4 regions of the Mesorhizobium sp. L-8-10 genome follow, and region 3 is predicted to be linked to each of the others. Evidence: riboswitches for the same ligand, from Rfam matches in the RefSeq annotation. Region 3 holds a riboswitch; each other region holds the start of a gene.

Region 1 (5,649 bases), 780 kb from region 3:
GTGATCGCTGATGCTTCTCCCGATGGTCGGGACGGGGGGGTTCGGCGACCAAGGTCGGGGAGACGATAGTGACACTGGATGATCCCAACACGGAATAATCCGAAACGGGCTGGCGGAGAGCCTTCTCGTTTCTGGCCGGCTCATTTGAGGCCCAAGCCTCCTTCGATCGCCCTCCAACGGAGGCCTCTGGAACAGCTGACTTCGACGCGCCATGAAAAGGGCCTCGGCCAAGCCAAGGCTGCTGAGGCGCTTCGTCACTGGCAGCTCGATTGCCTTGGGTGCGCCGGATGGACTCACCCCAAGATTGCCCGGTGTGTGGCGTTGCCGCTCACCGCCGGCGAGTGGCACCGAGCCCTACGCCGTCTGCGCTTTTTCCCGGATTGCGCGTGCCGCAGCCACCATGTTCATCAGGGCAGGGCGGACCTCCTCCCATCTGCGTGTTTTGAGACCGCAGTCGGGGTTCACCCACAATTGGCCATCCAACAATCGATCGCGAGCAAGCATGATGAGGTTGGAAATCTCGCCCACCTCCGGGACCCGCGGCGAGTGAATGTCATAGACGCCAGGACCGATCTCGTTCGGATACTTGAAGGTTCGAAGCGCATCAAGCAGTTCCATCTGCGAGCGCGAGGTTTCAATGGAGATCACATCGGCATCCATTGCAGCAATCGCGTCCACGATGTCGCCGAACTCGGAGTAGCACATATGGGTGTGAATCTGGGTCGCATCGCCAACCGCCGTTGAAGCCAGCCGGAAGCATTCGACGGCCCAGTCGAGATAGGTTTCCCAGTCGTCCTCACGAAGCGGCAAGCCCTCGCGCAGTGCGGCTTCGTCGATCTGGATCATCTTGGCGCCGGCCTTTTCGAGGTCGCTCACTTCATCGCGAATGGCGAGCGCGACTTGGCGGCAGACGGCTGAGCGCGGAAGGTCGTCTCGGACGAAGGACCAGTTGAGGATCGTCACCGGGCCGGTAAGCATGCCCTTCACCGGCTTTGGCGTCAGCGACTGGGCGTATCGCCACCAGTGTAGTGTCATCGGATTTTGTCGCGACACATCGCCAATGATGATCGGGGGTCGCACAAAGCGCGAGCCATAGCTCTGCACCCACCCATGCTGCGTGAAGGCAAAGCCGCGGAGCTGCTCGGCGAAATACTGCACCATATCGTTGCGCTCGAATTCGCCGTGGACCAGCACGTCGAGTCCGATCTCTTCTTGCCAGCGAACGGCGGCTTCTATCTCTTTTTTCAGGAAGGCCTCATAGTCGACGTAACTCAGCTCGCCCTTGGCATGGGCTGCCCGCGCCTTGCGAACCTCGGCTGTTTGCGGGAAGGAGCCGATCGTCGTGGTGGGGAAGGATGGCAGGCCAAACGTGTCGCCCTGAAGCTTGGAGCGCACGTCGAATGCGCTCTTCCGGCGCGTCATGCCGACCTTGATGCTGGCGACCCGTCCTTCGACGAGCGGATCATGCACCTTAGCGGATGTCGCGCGAACGGCGGCAGCCTCAGCCGACGCCTCTAGTTCGGCGGCGACCGCGTCCCGGCCTTCGGCCAGGGCACGGGCGAGCACGACCAGCTCGCCGGTCTTTTGCGCCGCGAAGGCGAGCCACGATTTCACGTCCGCATCGAGTGCCGTCTCCATGTCCAGGTCGATCGGCACATGCAGCATCGAGCAGGACGGGGCGATCTCCACGCGGTCCAACGGCCAGCCGGCGACGATCGGCTTGATGCGGTCAAGTATGGCAGGCAGGTTCGCGCGCCAGACGTTGCGGCCGTCGATCAGCCCGAGCGAGAGCACAAGTTCCTTCCGCGCGAGCCGGCCGACGGTCTCCAACTGCTCTGGAGCGCGCACGAGATCGATGTGCAGTCCCGCCACGGGCAGAGAAATTGCGGTCTCGAGATTGTCTCCCAGCGATCCGAAATAGGTAGCGACCATGATCTTCAACTCGGGTGCTGCTTTCGCCAGCCGGCAGTAGGCGAATTGGAGCGCATCCCGTTCGTTGGGAATCAGATCCAGCACGAGCGCCGGCTCATCGATCTGTACCCAATCGGCTCCCGCGAGCTTCAGCCTCCGCAGGAGCTCCTCGTAGACGGCCAGCAGCCGTGGCAGGAGCGCGACAGGGTTGAAACCTTCCTCAGGTGACTTCGCCAACTTGAGAAACGTAACCGGTCCAAGCAGGACCGGGCGCGTGTGGATGCCGAGCGCCTTGGCCTCGAGGAAATGATCGACCGGTTTTGCCGACGAGAGGGCAAAGCTCTGATCGTCGGTAAGTTCCGGCACAATGTAGTGATAGTTGGTGTCGAACCATTTGGTCATTTCCATCGCGGCAAGGCCATGCCCGTTGGCCGCATGCTCGTCACCGGCATGTCCGCAATCAGCGGCCTGATCTTGGTTGCCGCGCGCCATTGCGAAATAGGTATCGAGTGGGACCTCGCCGTCAGTCCAGGTGTATCGTGCCGGCACGGCGCCGACCATGGCGACGGTGTCGAGCACATGGTCATAAAGCGAGAAATCGTTGGACGGGATTTTCGACACGCCGCGATCGTGCTGCTCCCTCCAGCTGGCGGCGCGTAGCGCCTTCGCCGTCGCGAGCAGGTCGGCAGCGGGAGATTTTCCGGACCAGTAGCTTTCAAGCGCGAATTTCAGTTCCCGCCGTCGACCGATACGCGGCACGCCGAGCGTTGCCACAGGAATTTGTTGAGAGACAGTCATGCCATACCCCGATGGTTGGGGCGTGGGGACAAGGAACGCGCGAGCAGGCGGCACGAAGCCAGGCTACCGCGGCCACCGAGACACCCCGCCCGTGGACGTTGTTCGTCGTGGCAGGTCTCCTGGCTCGCGGGTCAAAGCCTCTGCCCGTCTTCCCGAGGCCGTTCGCCTCAGTGACACCAATGGGCTTGGCTCGCCGCTAACAGTTGCGGGGGCAGCGCCGGCATCGCACCGGCTTCCCTCTTAGCTCCGCTACGGCAGTGCCGCGCGGAGAACCATGACATGCGCACAATCACAGCCGCTTCGCTCCTTGTCAATACACATAACGAGATGTTTATGTGATGATGCGAATAATGCCCTTGCGCTGATCGGTCTCTTTCGCCCAAAGCCGCTTACGATGCCGCCTCTTATCAGTGCAGGCTCGGAGAGATCCTTGTCCTCATCGGCGACGCCGGATCAGATCGAGGTCGCCGGGCTCAAAGGGCGTAAAGTCGGGCCAGGTCGTCACGGTCAGCCGGGAATCCCGGTATTTGTTCCCGCTCGGCTTCGCTCAGCGTGCTTGCGCACTCGCCCATCAGCGCGCTGATGACCATGGCCGGCAGCGGAAAGGAGAGGTGGCGCCTCAGGTCGGCGGGCTGGGGCTGGGCCGCCAGCGTCTCGAACAACTGCGCGGCGATCGCCTCGACCTGCTGCGCGAGCACCTTCACCCTGCGGTTGCTGAAGGCCGGCGCCACGATCGTGCGTAACCGGGCATGCTCGCCCCCCTCGTGCGAGACAAGCCACCCCGGCGAACCGAGAATCACCGAATCCGGGGTGAATGCCGCACTCTCTAAGCGACGGAAGGGCGGAAGCTGACCAGCAGGCGCTGCGGGCAGCGAATCACGTAAGACGGCATGTAGACGACGTCCTCCGCAGCGATGGTCAGCGCCAGATCCTCCAGCCGCCCGAACAGCGCGGGGAAGGCGCAGCGCAATTCCAGGCGCGCCAGCGCAGCGCCCAGGCAGGAATGCGGCCCCTCGCCGAATGACAAATGCGGGTTGTGCCGCCGGGTGACATCGAACCTGTTGGCGCCGGGACCGAAGGCCTTTTCGTCCCGGTTCGCCGCATGGAACGCCATCAGGACGGCATCGCCGCGGCGGACCAGGCATCCGTCGATCTCCACGTCCTGGGTGGCATAGCGGAACGGCAGATTGGCCGCTGAGCTGCCCCAGCGCAGGATCTCCTCGATCGCCTGTGACCACGGAACTTGGCCGCTGCGCACCAAGTGCAGTTGCTGCGGATGCGTCAGCAATGCCAGCACGCCATTGCCGATGACGCCGGCGGTGGTCACGAAGCCCGCAGAGAGCACCATGAACAGCATGTCGATGAGCTCGGTGTCGGAAACGAGCTCGCCTTTGTCACGAGCGACGATCAGGGCCGAAGCCAGATCATCGCCGAGCTGGCCCCGCTTGAGCGCGATCAGGCGACGGAAGAACTCCGGGATGCGCTGCCGCGTCTGTCGCACCTCTTCGCCTGTGGCGGAGGTGTTGGCCAGGCTGTAGGTGAGCGCGACGATCTCTTCGCGCTGTTCGTCCGGCAAACCGAACAGTTCGGCGATCACGTTGGTGGGCAGCGGAGCGGCGAACTCGCTCATCAGATCGGCACTGCCGCCGCGCTGCGCCATCTCGGCCAGGAGTCGATCGACGCATTGTTCGACCCGTGGCGCCAGCAAGGCGATACGACTGGGCGCGAAGCTGCTGGACAGCAGGCCGCGCAAGCGCCGGTGATCGGCGCCGTGCGCCGTGGTCATGTTGTCCACTTTGCATATCCCGATCAGCGGATGATCCTCGGGAATCTCGCCGTCCTGCAGCGCCCGCCACTGTCGCCAGTCCTTGTTGAAACGCTGGTCGGAAAGCATCTGCCTGAGCGTCTGGTGACGGGCTGCCGCCCAGGTCACCACATCGCCTGGCAGCGACACTCGCGCCATCCCCCCCTGCCGCAGAATCGCAGAAGAAAGACGATCAAGTTGCGTGGGAGCGGCCGGCACACCGATCACGTCGCAATGATCGTTTTCTACGCGCATGCCAACAACTCCTTTAAGAACCATCGCGGGTCCACTTCTCGGCACGGAAGATCCGCGCGCGGACTTCGAAAAGTGCCCCGTGCTTCGTCCTCAGAAGCGGTAGGTGAGACCTGCGCCTATCACCCAGGGATCGAGCTTGGCCTTGCCCGTGAGCTTGGCGCCGGCGACAGTGACGTCGAAGTCGGGCTTGAGGAAAAGCTTCTTCACGTCGAAGTTGACGCCCCAGTGCTGGTCCACCATGTAGTCGAATCCGACCTGCAGCGCGGCGCCGAATGTGTTCTTGACCTTGAGATCATCGGCGCTGCCGACTTGCTGATGATAGAAGATCGTATAGTTCACGCCGGCGCCGATATAGGGCTCGAAGGCGCCGAAATCGGTAAAATGATACTGCAATGTGAGCGTGGGCGGCAGCAGCCAAACCTTGCCGACCTCGCCCAGCCCGCCGATCGCACCTTGGCCATCGATGTTGGCATAGGTGGTGCCGAGTATGAGTTCGGCGGCGATGTTGTCCGTGAAGAAATATGAGATATCGAGTTCCGGCGTCACGGTGTCCGAATATGAAAGACCGGAGCCGGGCACCGCATTGACATAGCCCGAATCCTCGGTGATCACCCCCAACGCACGCAGACGGATCTGCCAGGGGCTTGGCGCTTCCGCGACGCAGGCTTCTGCCTGCGGGACGCTCGCGGCTTGCCCAACATCTGCCGCGCCGGCCTGTCCCGCAACGATGAGGACGACAGCCGCTGTCATTGCCCGCGCCACGCCAATTCGCGCTCTCGCCATACTTTTCTCTCCTTGATCTTCAGAAGCGACGCACTGCGCCTTGATTGAATCCTGCTCGCATCAATCGAGATTGACGGAGCGCTCATGCGGGATAGCCC
Region 2 (5,649 bases), 1.4 Mb from region 3:
CATGCCGATGGTCGCGGACTCTCCCGCTTCAGAACTCGATACCCTGCTGGGCCTTCACTCCGGCAGCGAAATGGTGCTTCACTTGGCCCATCTCCGTGACGAGGTCGGCGGCTTCGACCAGTTCCGGCTTGGCGTTCCTGCCGGTGACGATGACATGGAGGCCCTCCCGCCTCCCTTTGAGCGCCGCGACAACCGCCGCGAGGTCCAGATAGTCGTAGCGAAGCGCGATGTTCAACTCGTCGAGGATCACCAGGCTGATCGAGGGATCGGCGATGAGCTCAAGCGCCTTCTGCCAGGCGCGCTCGGCTGCCGCCACGTCGCGCTTCAGGTCCTGCGTCTCCCAGGTGAAACCCTCGCCCATCGTGTACCAGACGACGCGGTCGCCGAAAGCGGCGAAGGCGTCCTTCTCGCCCGTATGCCAGGCACCCTTGACGAACTGGACCACGCCGACGCGGCGGCCATAGCCCAGCATGCGCAGGGCCAGGCCGAAGGCGGCGGTCGACTTGCCCTTGCCCGGACCGGTATTGACGATCAGCAGCCCCTTCTCGATCGTCTTGCCGGCGACCTCGGCATCCTGGACAGCCTTGCGCTTGACCATTTTCGCGCGATGGCGCTCTGCGCTCTTCTCGTCGATCGTCTTCATCTCATTTCACCCGCATGGGCAGGCCGGCCACCATGAACAACACGCTGTCGGCCCCCGATGCGACCATCTGGTTGAGCCGGCCCTGGGCATCCCGGAACCGGCGGCCGAGCGGATTGTCCGGGACGATCCCGAGCCCGACCTCGTTCGACACGGCGAACCAGGGACCACGCGGCGCGGAGAGCATGTCGGCGAGCCTGCGGGATTCGGCGTCAACATCGTGGCCGGCCAGCAGATGATTGCTCAGCCACAAGGTCAGGCAGTCGATCAGCACCGGCCGTCCGTCGGGCACCGCCGCGATGGCGCCGACCAGATCGAGCGGCGCGTCGACCGTCGACCAGCGATCATCGCGTCGTTGCCGGTGGAGCGCGATGCGCTCCACCATCTCGTCGTCGAAAGGCTGGGCGGTTGCGATATAGATCCAGGGCGACGGCAGCGCCGAGAGGAGAGCCTCGGCATGCGTGCTCTTGCCGGAGCGCGCGCCGCCCAGGACAAAGGTCAGGCTGCCGCGCAACTCAGGCAAAGCTGCCGCGCAGCCCGGCCTCGCCGCCCATGAAGCGCGACCGGACCGCGCCCGCCACTGCACCCAGCACCAGCCAGAACAGGAGATTGGTGATGGTGGTCGCCACGACGAATTCGTGGTGCAGGTCGGTCGGAACAGGCGTTTCGTGGCTTGTCGGCTGCGGCGCACCGATGACGTGCGGCGCCACGATCAGGGCGACGCCGACCAGCGCGAGGACCGCAGAGCGCCGGAACGCGATCATGGCCAGCCCGGCTGCCGTCGCGGCGACCGTTCCGATCCACCAGACCTGACGATCGAACAGGTCGGCGGCCGGCATGGCGGGCAACTCCGGAGGCAGCCCGAGACCTGGCGCGAGCGTGAAGACGGCAAAGCCGGCGAAGCCCCAGATGAGCCCCTGGCGCCAACCCGCGATACCGCCGGCGAGTTCGGAAGCCGCCAAAAGGATCAGAGCGAAGCCGATGCCGCTCACGACGTTGGCGACGGTGGTATAGGCAAAGCGCTCGAAGCCGTCGGCCGGCGCCCAGGCGTCCTCGCCATGTTCATGCACATGCGGGGCGGCCTCAGCCGGCGCCTGGGCGGCCGCGCCGGCATCGGCCGGAGCCGCCGCGCCATGATCATGCGCGGGCTCGGCATTCTCGAAAGTCTCCGCCTTCAGGATCAGCGGCACGGTGGCGTAGGCCTGCAACGCCGCGAGCACGACGCCCGCAACGAGCCCGGCCAACGCCGCGATGAACACGACGTTGCGCAAAACGGTCATGACGGGACGCCTTTAGTGGCAGGGAAACGCCATCGAATGGCGATAGTCGTGCGCGGCATTGTGGACGGCCTCCATGGGAGAAAAGCCGAGAAAGCCGATGACGAAGATGCCAAGAAGGCCGGCCAGCGCCAGCTGCATGAGGCGCGACTGCGTGGAAGCGGAGGCGCCAAGTGTCGTGGAAGCCGTGTTCATTCCAAAATCCTTTCGCCCTCCACCCGAGGGCATCGAACCAAATGCGCGTCGCCGGCAGGTCTCCTGGCTTGCGGCTCTGCGCTCCGGTCCGCCTTCCCGGGACGAATCCCAGTGGCATCGGGCAAGAGCTTGCCGCATACAGTTGCGGGGGCAGCCGCGGCCTTGGAAAAATTCCGTACCGCATTCCCTCTTGTTCCCTTGCGGGAACCGTCGACACTGGACTCATAACCCAAAACGGAGGCCCGGCAAACCTTATTTCCGACGCGTTGACAGCCGGATGCGACGCAGCCTAAATGCGCTCGACGGTCTCCTCTGAGCAATGAGAGGAGCTAAGAGGGAATGCGGCGACGGGCCGTTGGTCCGGAATCCGCAGCTGTCCCCGCAACTGTGAGCGGCGAGCTCCTTGCCCGATGCCACTGGGGCGCGACCCCGGGAAGGCGGAACGGAGCGCCGAGCCGCGAGCCAGGAGACCTGCCGTCAAGGATCAATCCTGCAAGCCTGGCGGGTGTCCCGGGCAAGGAGCACGGTTTGGAATTCGACGAAGCGATTGCCGCCGGTGATCCGTGCGTCGAGGCATCGGCCTCGGCGGCGCCTCAGGACATCGTCACCATCATCGTCTGCAGTTCGTGCCGCGACGCGACCGGTACCGACGCGCGACCCCGGCCGGGCGAGGTGCTCGCAAGTGCGACGCGAGCGCAGAACTCCGCTTCCGACGTCCGTGTCGAAGAGGTCGAGTGCCTCGGCAACTGCAAGCGGCGGCTGAGCGCCGCCCTGACCAAGCCGGGCGCCTGGAGCTATGTGTTCGGCGACCTGAGGCCGGAGGCGGCCGGCGACCTGGTCGCGGGCGCGCAGCTCTTCCACACCTCCACCGACGGGCTGCTGCCCTGGCGCGGCCGGCCCGATTCCCTCAAGCGCGGGCTCGTCGCCCGTATACCGCCTCTCGCATTGTTCAAGGACAAGACATGACCGCTTCCGCCGATCGGGTCCCCTGCACTGTCGTCACCGGCTTCCTCGGCGCCGGCAAGACGACGCTTATCCGCCATATGCTCGAAAACGCCAACGGCAAGCGGCTCGCCATCATCGTCAACGAATTCGGCGACGTCGGCATCGACGGCGAGATCCTCAAGGGTTGCGGGATCGAGAGCTGCCAGGAGGAGAACGTCGTCGAACTCGCCAATGGCTGCATCTGCTGCACCGTGGCCGACGATTTCGTGCCGGCGCTCGACCAGATCCTCTCGCGCTCGCCGAAGGTCGACCACATCCTCATCGAGACGTCAGGGCTGGCGCTGCCGAAGCCGCTCGTCCAGGCCTTCCAGTGGCCGGCCATCAAGGGGCGCGTGACAGTCGACGGCGTGGTGGCCGTCGTCGACGGGCCGGCGCTCGCGGAAGGCCGCGTGGCCGCCGACATGGATGCGCTGCAAGAGCAGCGGCAGGCCGACAGTACGCTCGACCATGACGATCCCGTCGAAGAGGTGTTCGAGGACCAGGTCGCCTGCGCCGACCTCGTGATCCTGTCGAAGAGCGACCTGCTCGACCGCGACGCCGCCGCGCGCGCCAGCGCCCTGGTCGAAGGGCATCTGTCGCGGGCGGTGAAGATCGTGCCGTCGACGAACGGCAAGGTCGATCCCTCGATCCTGCTTGGCCTCGGCCTCGCGGTGGAGGACGACATCGAGAATCGCAGGACGCATCACGACGACGAACTCGATCACGACCATGACGACTTCGACAGCTTCATCGTCGACCTGCCTGTCATCGCCGACCCGGAAGCACTCGCCAGGCGCGTTACCGCGGTCTCCGAGGCGGAAAACGTGTTGCGAGTGAAGGGTTTCGTCGACGTCGCCGGCAAGCCGATGCGGCTCCTGGTGCAGGCCGTCGGCCCGCGCGTCTCGCATTATTACGACCGCCCCTGGGCGCCGTCCGAGGAACGCCGGAGCCGGCTGGTGGTGATCGGGCTGAAAGGGCTCGACCGCCCGGCGATCGAGGGTATTCTTGCGGGGTGAGGACGAGCTTTTGATGAAACCTCCGCTTCGCGAGCCTCTCTCCCCCCTTGAGGGGGAGATGGCTGCGCAGCAGCCAGAGGGGGTTGTTGCGGCCGTGCGCGACGTCGTGCTTTCACAACAGCAAAGATTGACCTCGCGCGCTGCCGGACTGACCCCACCCGGCCGCTGCGCGGCCACCCTTCCCTCAAGGGGGAGGGGAACACAGGCCCATCCCTGATGCATATCCTCGCGACCACCACCGCATCGCTCGATGACCTGATCGAGCCCGTCGATCTCAGGCAGACGCCGGCGGAGATGGTCGCATTGTCCTTCACCGACAGCGACCTCGCGGCCCTCGCGACCGCATGGAAGGCGGAAGAGACCGCCCTGCCCTCCATGCGGCTTGCCCGGCTGCGCGATCTCAGGCACCCGATGTCGGTGGATCTTTGGATCGACGGCGTCGCACGCCACGCCAAGGTGATCCTGGTGCGGCTGCTCGGCGGCTATGACTGGTGGCGATATGGCTGCGACCGGCTCGCCGCCGTGGCGCGCGAGCATGGCATCCGGCTCGTGCTCCTGCCCGGCGAATGCCGCGAAACGGATGAGACGCTGGCGGGGCTGTCCACTTTGCCGACGGCCGAACTCGACGGACTCCTCGCCTATTTCCGCGAAGGCGGGCCGCAGAACATGCGCGGCCTTCTGCGCCGCCTCGCCCGCCACGCCGGCAGCGACGTCGAATCAGAGCCGGCGGAGCCGCTTGCCAAGGTGGGCTTCTACGATCCGCAGCGCGGCGTGGTGTCGCTCGAAATGTTGAATGCTGCGAGGCCGCAGGGGGCGCCAGTCGCGCCCATCCTGTTCTACCGCTCCATGCTGCTCGCCGCCGATGTCGCGCCGGTCGACGCGCTCTGCGCGGCACTGGTTTCGCGCGGCATCTTTCCGCTGCCGATCTTCGTGTCGAGCCTGAAGGACCCCGCGGTGATCGCCTTCGTCGAGAAGGCAGTGCGGGACGTCCAGCCATCCTTGATCATAACGACCACGGCCTTCGCCAGCGGCACAGAGGGCGGCGAGACGCTGTTCGACCGGATCGGCTTGCCGGTCCTGCAGGCGGTGGTCGCGACGACACGGCGCGACGCCTGGGAGAGCGGCCAGCGCGGATTGGCGCCGGCCGACCTCGCCATGCATGTGGTGTTGCCGGAGCTTGACGGACGTATCCTGGCCGGCGCCATAGCCTTCAAGGCCGACACCGCCTCCGACGACGCGCTCGCCTTCCAGGGCCAGGTGAACCGGCCCGAAGCCGATCGTATCGAACAGTTCGCCGAGCGTGTGGCGAACCTCGTGCGCCTGCGCGAGACGCCGCGGGGCGAGAGGCGGATCGCGATCCTCATCCCGGATTATCCGGCGGCGGGAGGCCGGACCGGCTATGCGGTAGGCCTCGACGTGCCCCAGAGCGTGCTCGCCATGCTGCACGACCTCAGGGCCGAGGGTTATGAGGTCGAGAACATTCCGGAGACGCCGCGCGATCTGCTGAAGTTGCTCGAGCGAGAAGGCGAAGGGATTT
Region 3 (5,649 bases):
GCAGCTTGATCTCGACCGTCTGGCCTGCCTTGCCGCGAAAGGAGATGATCTCGCGATAGGGAGCCCCGTCGACCGACATGACTTCGTCCCCGACCAGGATCCCGGCCCGGGCCGCTGGCGACCCGTCATAGACTTCGCTCACGAATCCAAGGCCGTTGCCTTGCCGCACGATCATGCCGATCCCGGCATAGGCGGCTTCGCCGTCGGGCGGGAACAGGCGGCGCATGTCGGCCCGCAGCGCGTAACGAAAGACATCGGCGAGCTCGAAATAGTCGATGCCGTCAGGCCGGAAGCGGCCGGTATGCGACACCTGCAGGCTGGCGAGAATGGCATCGATCGCAGTGTCGACACGCTCGGCCGGACTGGCGGCCGTGACGGGTGAGCGGGAATCCTCGATCTCGCGCCGCACCGCATCTTCAAAGCGGTCGAGCGCCGACCGGTCGTAGAAGCTGTTGACGACAAGCCGCACCGTTCGATCGAATACCGGATTCCCCGACTGCGGCAACTCGGCGGCCGGCGTCGGCAATGCCGCCAGGAAAAGCAGCAACAGGGCGCCCGCAATCTTGCTCAGCATCGGTTTCCTCCTCGCTGCCGCAATTATCTTCCCGATGGCGGCACGATCGAGATCGCGATTGACACTATTGCGTGAATACCCGGCATTGCTGCGAGGCTGCCACGAGGGTGCGATTCCTCAATCCCCCGACGCTTCATCGATCAGGCGCTTGAGCCCGCCCTCGCCGGCTCCTGCGTAGCTCTCGCTCATGATCAGCGTCGACAACGGCAGGCGCTTGCCCCAGCCCTTCGTTTCGAGGTCGGGTCGCCCAGCGAAGGTGGAGACTCGGCCGACACAGAGATAGGCGATGGGGACCACATGATCGGGTATGGCCAGCAGCCGTTTCAGGGCAGCCATATCGAGAATGCTCACCCAGCCGACCCCGACGCCTTCCGCGCGGGCTGCGAGCCAGAAGTTCTGGACCGCACAGACCGTGCTGAAGAGATCCATCTCGGGATTGTGCGATCGCCCGAGCGGCGAAGCCCTCGAGCGGGCGCGATCGCAGGTGACGCAGAGATTGATCGCGCTCTCGACGATGCCTTCCAGCTTGAGGGACCGGTAGAGCTCTTGCTTGTCCGCTTCCATGACTTCGGCTTCCCGGGTTTTTGCGGCGAGGAAGAGGTCTCGGACCTGATGTCGACGTTCGCGATCCCGGACGAGGATGAAATTCCAGGGCTGCATGTAGCCGACCGAAGGTGCGTGATGGGCGGCAGAAAGCAGCCTCGCCAGCACCGCATCATCGAGAGGCTCGTCGACGAAATGGCTTCGCACGTCGCGACGGGTGAAGATCGCCCGGTAGACCGCGTCTCGGGCGAAGGAGTCGAAGGAATTGTCGTTCTGACGGTCGTTGGTCGGCATCGCCTGTCCCCTTGCGATCGAAAACCCGCCGCCTGACCAAGCGGATGGCTATGCCTGCCGGGCCGGTCTTCTGGCTGGAGATCGTCCCGCTCCGGCGTCTTCCCGTTTCCGTGAACAGTGACGTCTTGCCGAAGCAGTCCCTCTTACAGCGCTGGGCGCGCCACGGATTTCAACCGTGTTCCCGATTCTCCCGCGTCGCCGCGGGCACCTGGCAGCGGCGGCGACCTTAGGCCGTCATTGATTGAAAGTCACCGCCCGTCACGGCCATCCCCAGGCCGGCGGGGATTTCCCCAGCGATCGTGCCATCAGCCATGCCCGGCGGTTCCATTCGCGTGGCCGGCGCACTAGATTGCGCTCCATGGTGACGCGTCTCTATTCGCATCCGATCTATCTCGAACATATAACGCCCCCCGGTCATCCAGAACGGCCCGACCGGCTGCGCGCGATCACGCGCGTGCTCGAAGACGAGGCCTTTGCCCATCTCGAGCGGGTAGAGGCGCCGCAAGGCGACCGGGAGACCATCCTCTATGCACATCCCGAAGAGTTCGTGCGTCGCGTCGAGGCGGCTGTCCCCGACACGGGGCTTGCACGCATCGACGCCGACACCTCCGTCAGCCCGAAGAGCTGGCAGGCGGCGCTGACCGCCATCGGCGCAGCCAATGCCGCGGTGGACGACGTTTTCAAGGGCGCGGCCGACAATGTCTTCGTCGCCGCTCGGCCGCCCGGCCACCATGCCGAGCGCACGACGGCCATGGGCTTCTGCCTGTTCAACACCGCGGCGGTCGCGGCGCGCCACGCCCAGAAGAAGCATGGTGCCGAGCGCGTGGCGATCGTCGACTGGGACGTGCATCACGGGAACGGCACCCAGGACATCTTCTGGAGCGATCCCTCGGTACTTTATTGTTCGACGCACCAGATGCCGCTTTTCCCGGGAACCGGCGCCTGGAACGAAACCGGCGCGGGCAACATCGTCAATGCCCCGCTCAGCCCGAACTCCGGTTCCGACCTGTTCCGCGACGCCTTCCTGTCGCGGGTATTGCCGGCGATCGACGATTTCCGGCCGGACCTCGTGATCATCTCGGCGGGGTTCGATGCGCATCACCGCGACCCGCTGGCCGAGATCAACCTGACCGAGGCCGATTTCGACTGGGCGACCGGCGTATTGATGGATCGCGCGTCGCGCTATGCGAACGGGCGGCTCGTCAGCCTGCTCGAGGGCGGCTACGACCTGCAGGGCCTGGCCTTTTCGGTCGCGGCCCATGTGAAGCGCTTGATGAAAGGATAGGCCATGGCCGGCGAGACCAATGACGACATCAAGGCCATGAGCTTCGAGCAGGCATTGGCCGCGCTCGAGCGCATCGTCGACGATCTGGAGAAGGGCGACGTGCCGCTCGACCAGTCGATCCGGATCTATGAGCGCGGCGAAGCGCTCAAGTCTCACTGCGACCGCCTTTTGAAGGCCGCGGAAGACAAGGTCGAGAAAATCCGCCTATCGCGTGACGGCAAACCCGTCGGGACGGAGCCGCTCGACGCGGAATAGCGACGGGCCTCTGAACCCGCCTGCCGTCGGCCCCTGGGGTTGGAAAAGTTTCCGGAGGGCGTAAGCTGCAACCTCGCCTTGCGGCAGCGATTGCTGCGGCGGCGCTTGAATGGCTGGAGCGACCGATGAGTTTCTTTCCCGGAAACGACCCTCAAGCCGGCGACGTCTTTGCCTGCGACGCCATCGAACTGATGGTCATTCCCAATGCGCGCGACATCGGCGGATTCGCCGTTCGCCGGGCACTGCCGACAGCGCGCCGCCGCCTCGTCGGCCCCTTCATCTTCTTCGACCGTATGGGGCCGGCGATCCTGCGGGCCGGCCAGGCGCTCGACGTGAGGCCGCATCCGCATATCGGCCTGTCGACGGTGACCTATCTGTTCGACGGCAAGGTGCGCCATCGTGATTCGCTCGGCACCGAGATGGTCATCGAGCCCGGCGATGTGAACCTGATGACAGCCGGGCGTGGCATCGTCCATTCCGAGCGTTCGCCGGAGGAATTGCGTGGCGGTCCTTTGTCGATCTCGGGACTGCAGACCTGGCTGGCCCTGCCCGAGGACAAGGAGGAGATGGCCCCCGTCTTCGACAACACGCCGCGCGGCGAACTGCCCGACTTCTCCTATCAGGGCGTCACCGGGCGGGTCGTCATCGGCGATTTCGACGGCATGCGCTCGCCGGTGCGAACGACCTCGGACACGCTCTATGTCGATATCCGTTTGGACGCCGGCGCCAGCGTGGACCTGCCGGCCGAGGCCGAGGAGCGGGCGATATACGTTCTCGACGGTATGGTGACGATCGCCGGCGATCGTTTCCCCTCGGACAGGCTGCTTGTGTTCCGGCCGGGCGACAGGATCACCGTCTCCACGGAGGCGGGCGCCCATTTCATGCTGTTCGGCGGCGCTTCGCTCGGCTCGAAGCGCTACATCTGGTGGAATTTCGTTTCCTCCTCCCAGGAGCGTATCGAGCAGGCCAAGGAAGAATGGCGGACCGGCCGCTTCGACATCGTGCCCGGTGACGAGAAGGAATTCATTCCGCTCCCTGAAAACTGATGCGCGTCATTGCCGCGCATTTACTTTGCCAGGGCCAAGCCTTATCTCCCTGACATCTCCCGTATGATCTTTCGAGCAGACAGGTTCCGTTGCAAGTGACTTCAATCCCCGTGACGCCGCTTCTGGACAAAGTCCGCATCCCCGCGGACCTTCGCCGGTTGCCGGAAAGCGACCTGCCGCAGGTCGCTGCCGAACTGCGCGCCGAACTGATCGATGCCGTCTCCCGGACCGGCGGGCACCTTGGCGCCGGCCTGGGCGTGGTCGAACTGACCGTGGCGCTGCATTACGTCTTCAATACGCCCGAAGACAGGCTGATCTGGGACGTCGGCCACCAGGCCTATCCGCATAAGATCCTCACCAGCCGCCGTGATCGCATCCGCACCCTGCGCCAGGAAGGCGGCCTGTCGGGCTTCACCAAGCGCGGCGAGAGCGAATACGATCCGTTCGGAGCCGCGCATTCGTCGACCTCGATCTCTGCCGGGCTCGGCATGGCCGTGGCGCGCGACCTGGTCGGGGGCCGGAACAACGTTATCGCCGTCATCGGCGACGGCGCCATGTCGGCGGGCATGGCCTATGAGGCGATGAACAACGCCGGCGCGCTCGACGCGCGGCTGATCGTCATCCTCAACGACAACGACATGTCGATCGCCCCGCCAACCGGCGCAATGAGCGCCTATCTCGCCCGCCTCGCCTCGGGGAAGGCCTATCTCGGCCTGCGCGACGTCGGCAAGAAGCTGACCTCCTATCTCGGCAAGCGCGCCAACAGGGCGATCACCCGCGCGGTCGAGCATGCGCGCGGCTATGTCACCGGCGGCACGCTGTTCGAGGAACTCGGCTTCTATCACATCGGGCCGATCGACGGACACAATCTCGAGCATCTCATCCCGGTGCTGAAGAACGTCCGCGACAATGGCGAAGGGCCTATCCTGATCCACGTCGTGACGCAGAAGGGCAAGGGTTACGCGCCGGCCGAGGAGGCCAGCGACAAATATCACGGCGTCAACAAGTTCGACATCATCACAGGCGCACAGGCCAAGGCGCCGGCAAACGCCCCGGCCTATACCAAGGTCTTTGCCGAGAGCCTGATCCAGGAGGCGCGGGAAGACGATCGAATCGTTGCGATCACGGCGGCGATGCCCTCCGGCACCGGCCTGGACCTGTTCGGCGAAGCCTTCCCCTCCCGCACATTCGATGTGGGCATCGCCGAGCAGCATGCGGTCACCTTCGCCGCCGGTCTGGCAACCGAGGGGTTGAAACCCTTTGCCGCGATCTATTCGACGTTTCTGCAGCGCGCTTATGACCAGGTCGTTCACGACGTGGCGATCCAGAAGTTGCCGGTGCGTTTCCCGATCGATCGGGCCGGCTTCGTCGGAGCGGACGGCCCGACCCATTGCGGTGCCTTCGACACGACCTATCTCGCTTCGCTTCCCGGTTTTGTGGTGATGGCGGCGGCCGACGAGGCCGAATTGCGCCACATGGTGCGCACGGCAGCCGCGTTTGACGAGGGCCCGATCGCCTTCCGTTATCCGCGCGGCAACGGCGTCGGCGTCGAAATGCCGGAGCGGGGTTCCCTTCTGGAGATCGGCAAGGGCCGTATCGTCAAGGAAGGCACCAAGATCGCGCTGCTCTCTTTCGGAACGCGGCTTCAGGAT
Region 4 (5,649 bases), 2.2 Mb from region 3:
GCGAAAATCCGCATCAGCGCGATCTGGTGCGACGGATCGAGACCTGCTGTCGGCTCGTCGGCCAGAAGCAGCGGCGCTTCCTGCGCGAGCGCGCGCGCGATCAGCACCCGCGCCTTCTCGCCGCCCGACAGTTCCGTGGCCGGGCGTCCGCGCAACCGATCGACCTCCATGCGCCGCATCGCCTGCTCGACCGCCGCCCGGTCAGCCGGCGTGAAACCGGCAAAGGCCGGACGGTGCGGCGCACGGCCGAGCGAAACCACCACCTCGGCCGGCACTGCCCAAGCCACCTCGCGTTCCTGCGGAAGATAGGCGACGCGGCGGGCGCGTTCCGCCGCGCGCAGCGCCCGCACGTCCTGCCCGGTCAGCTTCACCTCGCCCTCGGCATCGACGAGCCCCAGGATCGAACGAAGCAGCGTGGATTTTCCCGCACCGTTGGGCCCGATCAGCCCGACGAACTCGCCGGCGCCGATGGCGAAGGAGACGTCCCGGAGAACGGGCTTTCCGCCAAGCGCGGCGCCGAGTCGCGAAACAGCGAGCAGCGTCATGCCAGCTTCCTCCGCGTGCGCCAGACCAGCCACAGGAAGAACGGCGCACCGACGATCGCCGTCACAACGCCGAGCTTCAGATCCCTGCCAGGTGCGATCACGCGCACGAGGATGTCGGCGGCAAGCAGCATCGAGGCGCCGCCGAGCGCGCTGGCGGCCAGCAGGCGCGACGGCCGCGCGCCGACCAGCGGCCGCAGGATATGGGGCACGACCAGCCCGACGAAGCCGATGGCGCCGGCCACGGCGGTCGCGGCTCCCACCGATGCGGCCGTGCCCAGCACGGCCATGAGTTGAACGCGGCGCATGTCGACGCCCATCGTCTGCGCGGCGTCGCCGCCCAGCGTGAGCAGGTCGAGGGCGCGTCCGAGAAGCCCGAGCATGATCCAGCTGGCCAGCATGAAGGGAGCGGCCAGCCACACATGGGTCATCGAGCGGTCGGCGAGCGAGCCCAGCATCCAGAACACGATCTCCAGCGCGGCATAGGGATTGGACGAGAGGTTGAGCGCGAGCGACGTCATTGCGCCGGCAAAGCTCGACACGGCCACCCCGGCGAGGATGATGGTCAAGGCGCCGCCCCGGCCGCCGGCGAGCGCCTGCACGACGATAACCGCGGCGACCGCGCCGGCCAGGGCGGCGAGCGGCAGACCGAGCGGGAAGAGCGCGCTGAACCCCGTGTAGATCGCGAGAACGGCCCCGAGCGAGGCCGAGGCGCTGACCCCGATGAGGGCGGGCTCGGCAAGCGGATTGCGCAGATACCCCTGAAGGGCCGCGCCGCAAAGGCCGAGCGTCGCGCCGATCGTCAGGCCCAGCAGGGCGCGCGGCAGCCGGATCTCGCGCATGATCAACGCAATGGCGTCGCGCTGGTCCGAGAACAGCGCCGCGATGCTGTCGCGAAAGCCGATCGCCGCCGGCCCGACGGTCAGCGACAGCAGGAAGAGCACCGCCGTGGTCGCGGCCAACACCACGAGCACCAGCCTGTAGCGGAAGACGTCGCTCATCGCAGCGCCCCCGCCGGCTCCCGCGCTGCACCTTGGAGGATACGGGCAGCCTCCAGCGTGAAGGGCGCGCCGCAGATCGTATAGGCACTCGGCACGACGACGGGGCGGGCCTTCGAAAGCAGCGCCTTGAAGGCGGGATGCATGAAGATCTCCTGGGCGAGCGCGGGTTTCGCATAGCGCCCCTCGTCGCCGACAACCATATCGGGGGCGGCCAGAACGAGCAGTTCGAGCGGCAGTTCGACGGTTCCGACGATGCCCAGCCTGTCGGCGATGTTGACGAGGCCGGCCGCGTCCACGACCGCATCGACCAGCGTCCCCGCGCCGGACGTGTAGCTGTTGGCGTAGTAGAGCGCGACGCTCCGTTCCGGCGGGCGATCGGCCGCAAGCGCGGCAAGGCCGCGGTCGAGCTCGGCGACCAGTCCGGCTGCGCGCCCTGGCCGGCCGAGCAGGTCACCCATGCGCGTCAGGCTCGCTCTGATATCATCGATCGAACTTTCCGGCGCGAACTCCTCCACCCGGATCCCGAGGCGGCGCAGGAGCTCGACCGTGGTCCTTGTCGTGTAGGTCCCGGCGATCACCAGGTCCGGATGCAACAGGAAGATCTCTTCGGCGAGGCCGTGGTTCACCCTGTAGCGTCCCGCTTCTTCGGCCAGCACCGACGTCGAGGGATCGCTCGCCAGATAGGACACCGACAGGAGTTGCCCCTCGCCGGCGACGAGCATCGCCAACTGGTCGGTACAGACATTCATCGACACGACGCGTTTCGGCCCCTCACCCGCCACGGCAGGCGAAACGGCGAAGAAGGCGGCGGCGCATGCCGCCACCCTTACCATGAGTTCGAGATGTCTCATCCTGCTGCAACTCCCGGCGAACGCTAGAATGTCCCTCTCAGTCCGAAGAAGGCGGTGCGTCCCTGCGTGTTGTAGCCGAACACCTCCTCGTAATCCTCGTCGAACAGATTATCGACGCGCCCGTAGGCCTCGAAATGATCGTTGAACCTGAAGCTGCCGCCGAAATTGACCACCGTGTAGGCCGGCATCGCGATCCGCGCGGGCAAGGGACCGCGGAAGTCGAAATCCTCCATCGTCCCGTTGTACACCAGTTCGCCGAACACACGGGCGCGCTTCTCGTGGAACACATAGGCCGCCGTAAGCGAAGCGGAGTGTTCAGGGCGGCGCACCTCTTTCAGGCGCGGTCCGCCCGCGTCGGTCTGCTCGCTGGACGATGTGTAGGTATAGGTCGCCGCCGCCGTGAAACCGTCGAAGAGATTGACGGTGGCCGCCACTTCCACGCCCTCCCGCTTGCTCTTCCCGCTGCGATTGATCGGGGTCGACGGGTAGGTCGGCGGCCCGCCATAGACCAGCGCGATCTCGTTGCTGAGGTCCTGGTTGAAATAGGTCACGTCGGTGACCAGCGCCCCGCCGAAGAAGCCCTGCTCGATGCCGACATCCCAGCCCAGGCTCTCCTCCGGAACGAGATCAGGGTTGCCGACGAAATTGTCGGGCACATAGCCGAACTGCTCGAAGAAGGTCGGACTGGTCACGCCGGTGCCGACGGAGCTGTGCAGCCGGGTTGCCGGCGTGATCCGCCAGGCGCCGCTCAGGCTGTAGGTCGTCGCATCTCCGAAGCGGTCGTTGATGTCGTACCGGACGCCGGCGTTGACATAGAAGCGATCGAGGAACTCGCCGCGATACTCGCCGACGAAGGAGTTGGTGTTGCGCTCGAAGGTCTCGCTGAGATGGCTGGGCGTAAACGTCTCCTGCTGCCATTCATAGCCGCCGGTCAGCTGATGCTTGGCGTCGAGCATCGCTGATGTGTCGAAGGAATAGGAGGCCTGGTAGGTCCCGTTGTAGCGGTTGCCGTCGTTCCAGGTGGTCAGGCCGCCGGAAAAATCCTCGCGATGAGCGTCGCTTCCGGCAAAGCGCATCTTCTGGGTGAGGGCGCCATCGAAGGACACATGGGTCGCGCCGAGCGAGCCGAAGAATTCCTGCGTCGCGGTGCTGTCCGGACCGTCGACCACCTCGCCATAGGTCGGGCTGCCCCAGCTGTAGTCCTGCGGGTCGACGTCGCTCTTGCGATCGACATAGCGCAGCGTGCCGTCGACGGTGAGCGCCGGCGACACGTCGGCCGCGAAGCGGCCGTTCAGCGTGGCGTTGCGGTCGCCGTCCTTCTCCGTGCCGTAGTCGGAAATGTTGAAGCCGCCGGTGTTGCGGAAGACCCCGGCGAAGGCGGCGTCGAAATTCTCGCCGCCGCCGCTCAGCGACACCCCGCCCAGCCAGGTGCCGTCCGTGCCGACCTCGCTGCGTGCGCTGCCCTGGAAGTCGTTGCGCTCGCCGCGCTTCGTGATGATGTTGACCACGCCCGCCAGCGCGTTGGCGCCCCAGAACGTACTCTGGGGACCGCGCAGTATCTCGATGCGGTCGATGTCGTCGGCGACCAGGCTGCCGAAGTCGAACTCGCCGCTCGACGTCTCGCCGACGTCGACGCCGTCGACCATGACCAGCAGCTGGTTGGCCTCGGCGCCGCGCACGCGCACCTGGGTGAAGCCGCCGAAGGACCCGCTGCGCGAGATGGAAAAGCCCGGCACCAGACGCAGCGCGTCGGCGACATAGCGGATCTGGTTCTGCTCGAGCTGCTTGCCGGTGATGACCGTGAAAGCCCTGCCCGACTTCTCCTGTTCGATCGGCGTCAGCCCGTCCGTGACGAGGATCTCGTCGAGCTGGCCGACCTCATCCGTCTCGGCCGCGGCCTCCTGCCCCTCGGCATTGCCTGCGAGCGCCAGCACCAGCGTGCCCGCCGCGATCATGGTCCTTCTCATTTCCGCCCCCGAAATCATCTGGCAGGGCGAGTGGAGCCGCCCCGTGGTTTGCGATGAACCGCAGGCGAGAATCGGCGATGGTCTCAATGGCAGGCACGTGCATCTTCATCCCCGGCCGTCTCCGGCATGCGGCAACACTTTCTCAAATGTCACCGCCACGGACGACCGCGCCGGAACACACCCCGTGTCCAGGCATGGGTGACCGGAAAAGGCAGGTCTCCTGACTTCCGTGTCCTCGCCGGTCTTCCGCCTTCCCGGCCGCGCGGACGCGGCCAGTGGCCTAGTGGAAGATGGCTCAACGGTTACAGTTGCGGGGGCAGTCGCGGATTCGGCCAAGCGTGCCGGCCTCACCGTGTTCCCTTTTCATCCGCCTTGCGGGCGGAACCAGTTCCGGCCGGCAAGCTATCGACGGGCCCGGCCGGCGTCAACCTCCGGTTGGCATTCTTTCCACCGGGGAAGAGGCCGCTCCGGCTTGCCGGAGTGTGCTTTTCAGCCCGATATAGTGCGCAAGCGCGGACACGATATCCCCCACGCTGGCGTGGAGGAGAGGCAACTGCCAAGTGTACGGCGAAGGCAAGTCCGTTGCGCATTGCGCTACCGGGAACGCGCCGCCCGCTTCTCAATCCCGAGGGAGGCTGCTATTAGCTCGAGGAGAGGGGGTGGCGTTCGTTTGCCGCCAGGCTGCGCGCACCGTTCTTCTGTTCGGAGCGTTCTATCGCAAGCCGCAAATACTCCGCGCTGTTGTCGATATGCGCGCGCATCAGCGACTTCGCGTGCTCGATGTCGCACGCTCTTATCCTGTCATATATTTCGGCATGCTCGGCGTAGGCCGCCTCGTAGGATTTGGTCGGAACGCTGCTCGTCACGCGAATGACTTCGGTCACGAGCCCATAGAGATTGTCATAGAAGACGGTGAGGATCGTGTTGCCGGCGGCCCGCACCAGCGCCCTGTGAAAGGCCGCGTCCGCGGCGGTAAAGCCGGAGAAGTCCTTGTTCCTGCCCGCCTCCCGCATATCGGCCAAGGCCTTTTCGACATCGTCGAGTTCTGTCGGCCCGCCGGACATGAGCAGTTCGAGAACGTTTATCTCGATCATGCGGCGCACGACCATCAGTTCGGTAAGATGACGCGCGTTCGTCGACAGCAATTGGCGCACGGTCGCGGCCAGCGTCCCGAGAAACTCGCCCACGTCGTCGCGAGCCACAGTGGTGCGCTCGCCATGCCGTCGCCGCACAAGGCCCTTCGTCTCGAGTATCTGCATCGCCTCGCGGACCGAGCGGGTCGAAACGC

What was found. Region 3 has a riboswitch for cobalamin ahead of bluB (5,6-dimethylbenzimidazole synthase). Riboswitches for the same ligand answer to the same signal wherever they lie in the genome.
Region 1: linked by a shared signal. The riboswitch ahead of metE (5-methyltetrahydropteroyltriglutamate--homocysteine S-methyltransferase) and the one ahead of bluB (5,6-dimethylbenzimidazole synthase) in region 3 are both predicted to bind cobalamin.
Region 2: linked by a shared signal. The riboswitch ahead of JN280_RS36620 (DUF1636 family protein) and the one ahead of bluB (5,6-dimethylbenzimidazole synthase) in region 3 are both predicted to bind cobalamin.
Region 4: linked by a shared signal. The riboswitch ahead of JN280_RS00910 (TonB-dependent receptor plug domain-containing protein) and the one ahead of bluB (5,6-dimethylbenzimidazole synthase) in region 3 are both predicted to bind cobalamin.

What each region holds. Positions count from the first base shown of each region.
Region 1 is NZ_AP023263.1:7,277,028-7,282,676, reverse strand. Features, by position in the region: gene metE (5-methyltetrahydropteroyltriglutamate--homocysteine S-methyltransferase) at 355-2,685, opposite strand; cobalamin riboswitch at 2,802-3,001, opposite strand; partial or broken gene JN280_RS33945 (cytochrome P450) at 3,276-3,599, opposite strand; gene JN280_RS33940 (cytochrome P450 family protein) at 3,536-4,768, opposite strand; gene JN280_RS33935 (OmpW/AlkL family protein) at 4,859-5,551, opposite strand.
Region 2 is NZ_AP023263.1:7,885,314-7,890,962, forward strand. Features, by position in the region: gene cobO (cob(I)yrinic acid a,c-diamide adenosyltransferase) at 29-643, opposite strand; gene cobU (bifunctional adenosylcobinamide kinase/adenosylcobinamide-phosphate guanylyltransferase) at 645-1,163, opposite strand; gene JN280_RS36610 (CbtA family protein) at 1,156-1,920, opposite strand; gene JN280_RS36615 (CbtB domain-containing protein) at 1,933-2,112, opposite strand; cobalamin riboswitch at 2,149-2,339, opposite strand; cobalamin riboswitch at 2,399-2,605, shown strand; gene JN280_RS36620 (DUF1636 family protein) at 2,659-3,078, shown strand; gene cobW (cobalamin biosynthesis protein CobW) at 3,075-4,112, shown strand; gene JN280_RS36630 (cobaltochelatase subunit CobN) at 4,329-5,649, shown strand, end outside.
Region 3 is NZ_AP023263.1:6,501,290-6,506,938, reverse strand. Features, by position in the region: gene JN280_RS30440 (S41 family peptidase) at 1-574, opposite strand, end outside; gene bluB (5,6-dimethylbenzimidazole synthase) at 692-1,411, opposite strand; cobalamin riboswitch at 1,455-1,638, opposite strand; gene JN280_RS30430 (histone deacetylase family protein) at 1,770-2,696, shown strand; gene JN280_RS30425 (exodeoxyribonuclease VII small subunit) at 2,700-2,951, shown strand; gene JN280_RS30420 (pirin family protein) at 3,077-3,997, shown strand; gene dxs (1-deoxy-D-xylulose-5-phosphate synthase) at 4,093-5,649, shown strand, end outside.
Region 4 is NZ_AP023263.1:203,151-208,799, forward strand. Features, by position in the region: gene JN280_RS00895 (ABC transporter ATP-binding protein) at 1-545, opposite strand, end outside; gene JN280_RS00900 (FecCD family ABC transporter permease) at 542-1,543, opposite strand; gene JN280_RS00905 (ABC transporter substrate-binding protein) at 1,540-2,394, opposite strand; gene JN280_RS00910 (TonB-dependent receptor plug domain-containing protein) at 2,418-4,361, opposite strand; cobalamin riboswitch at 4,555-4,765, opposite strand; gene JN280_RS00915 (FadR/GntR family transcriptional regulator) at 5,003-5,649, opposite strand, start outside.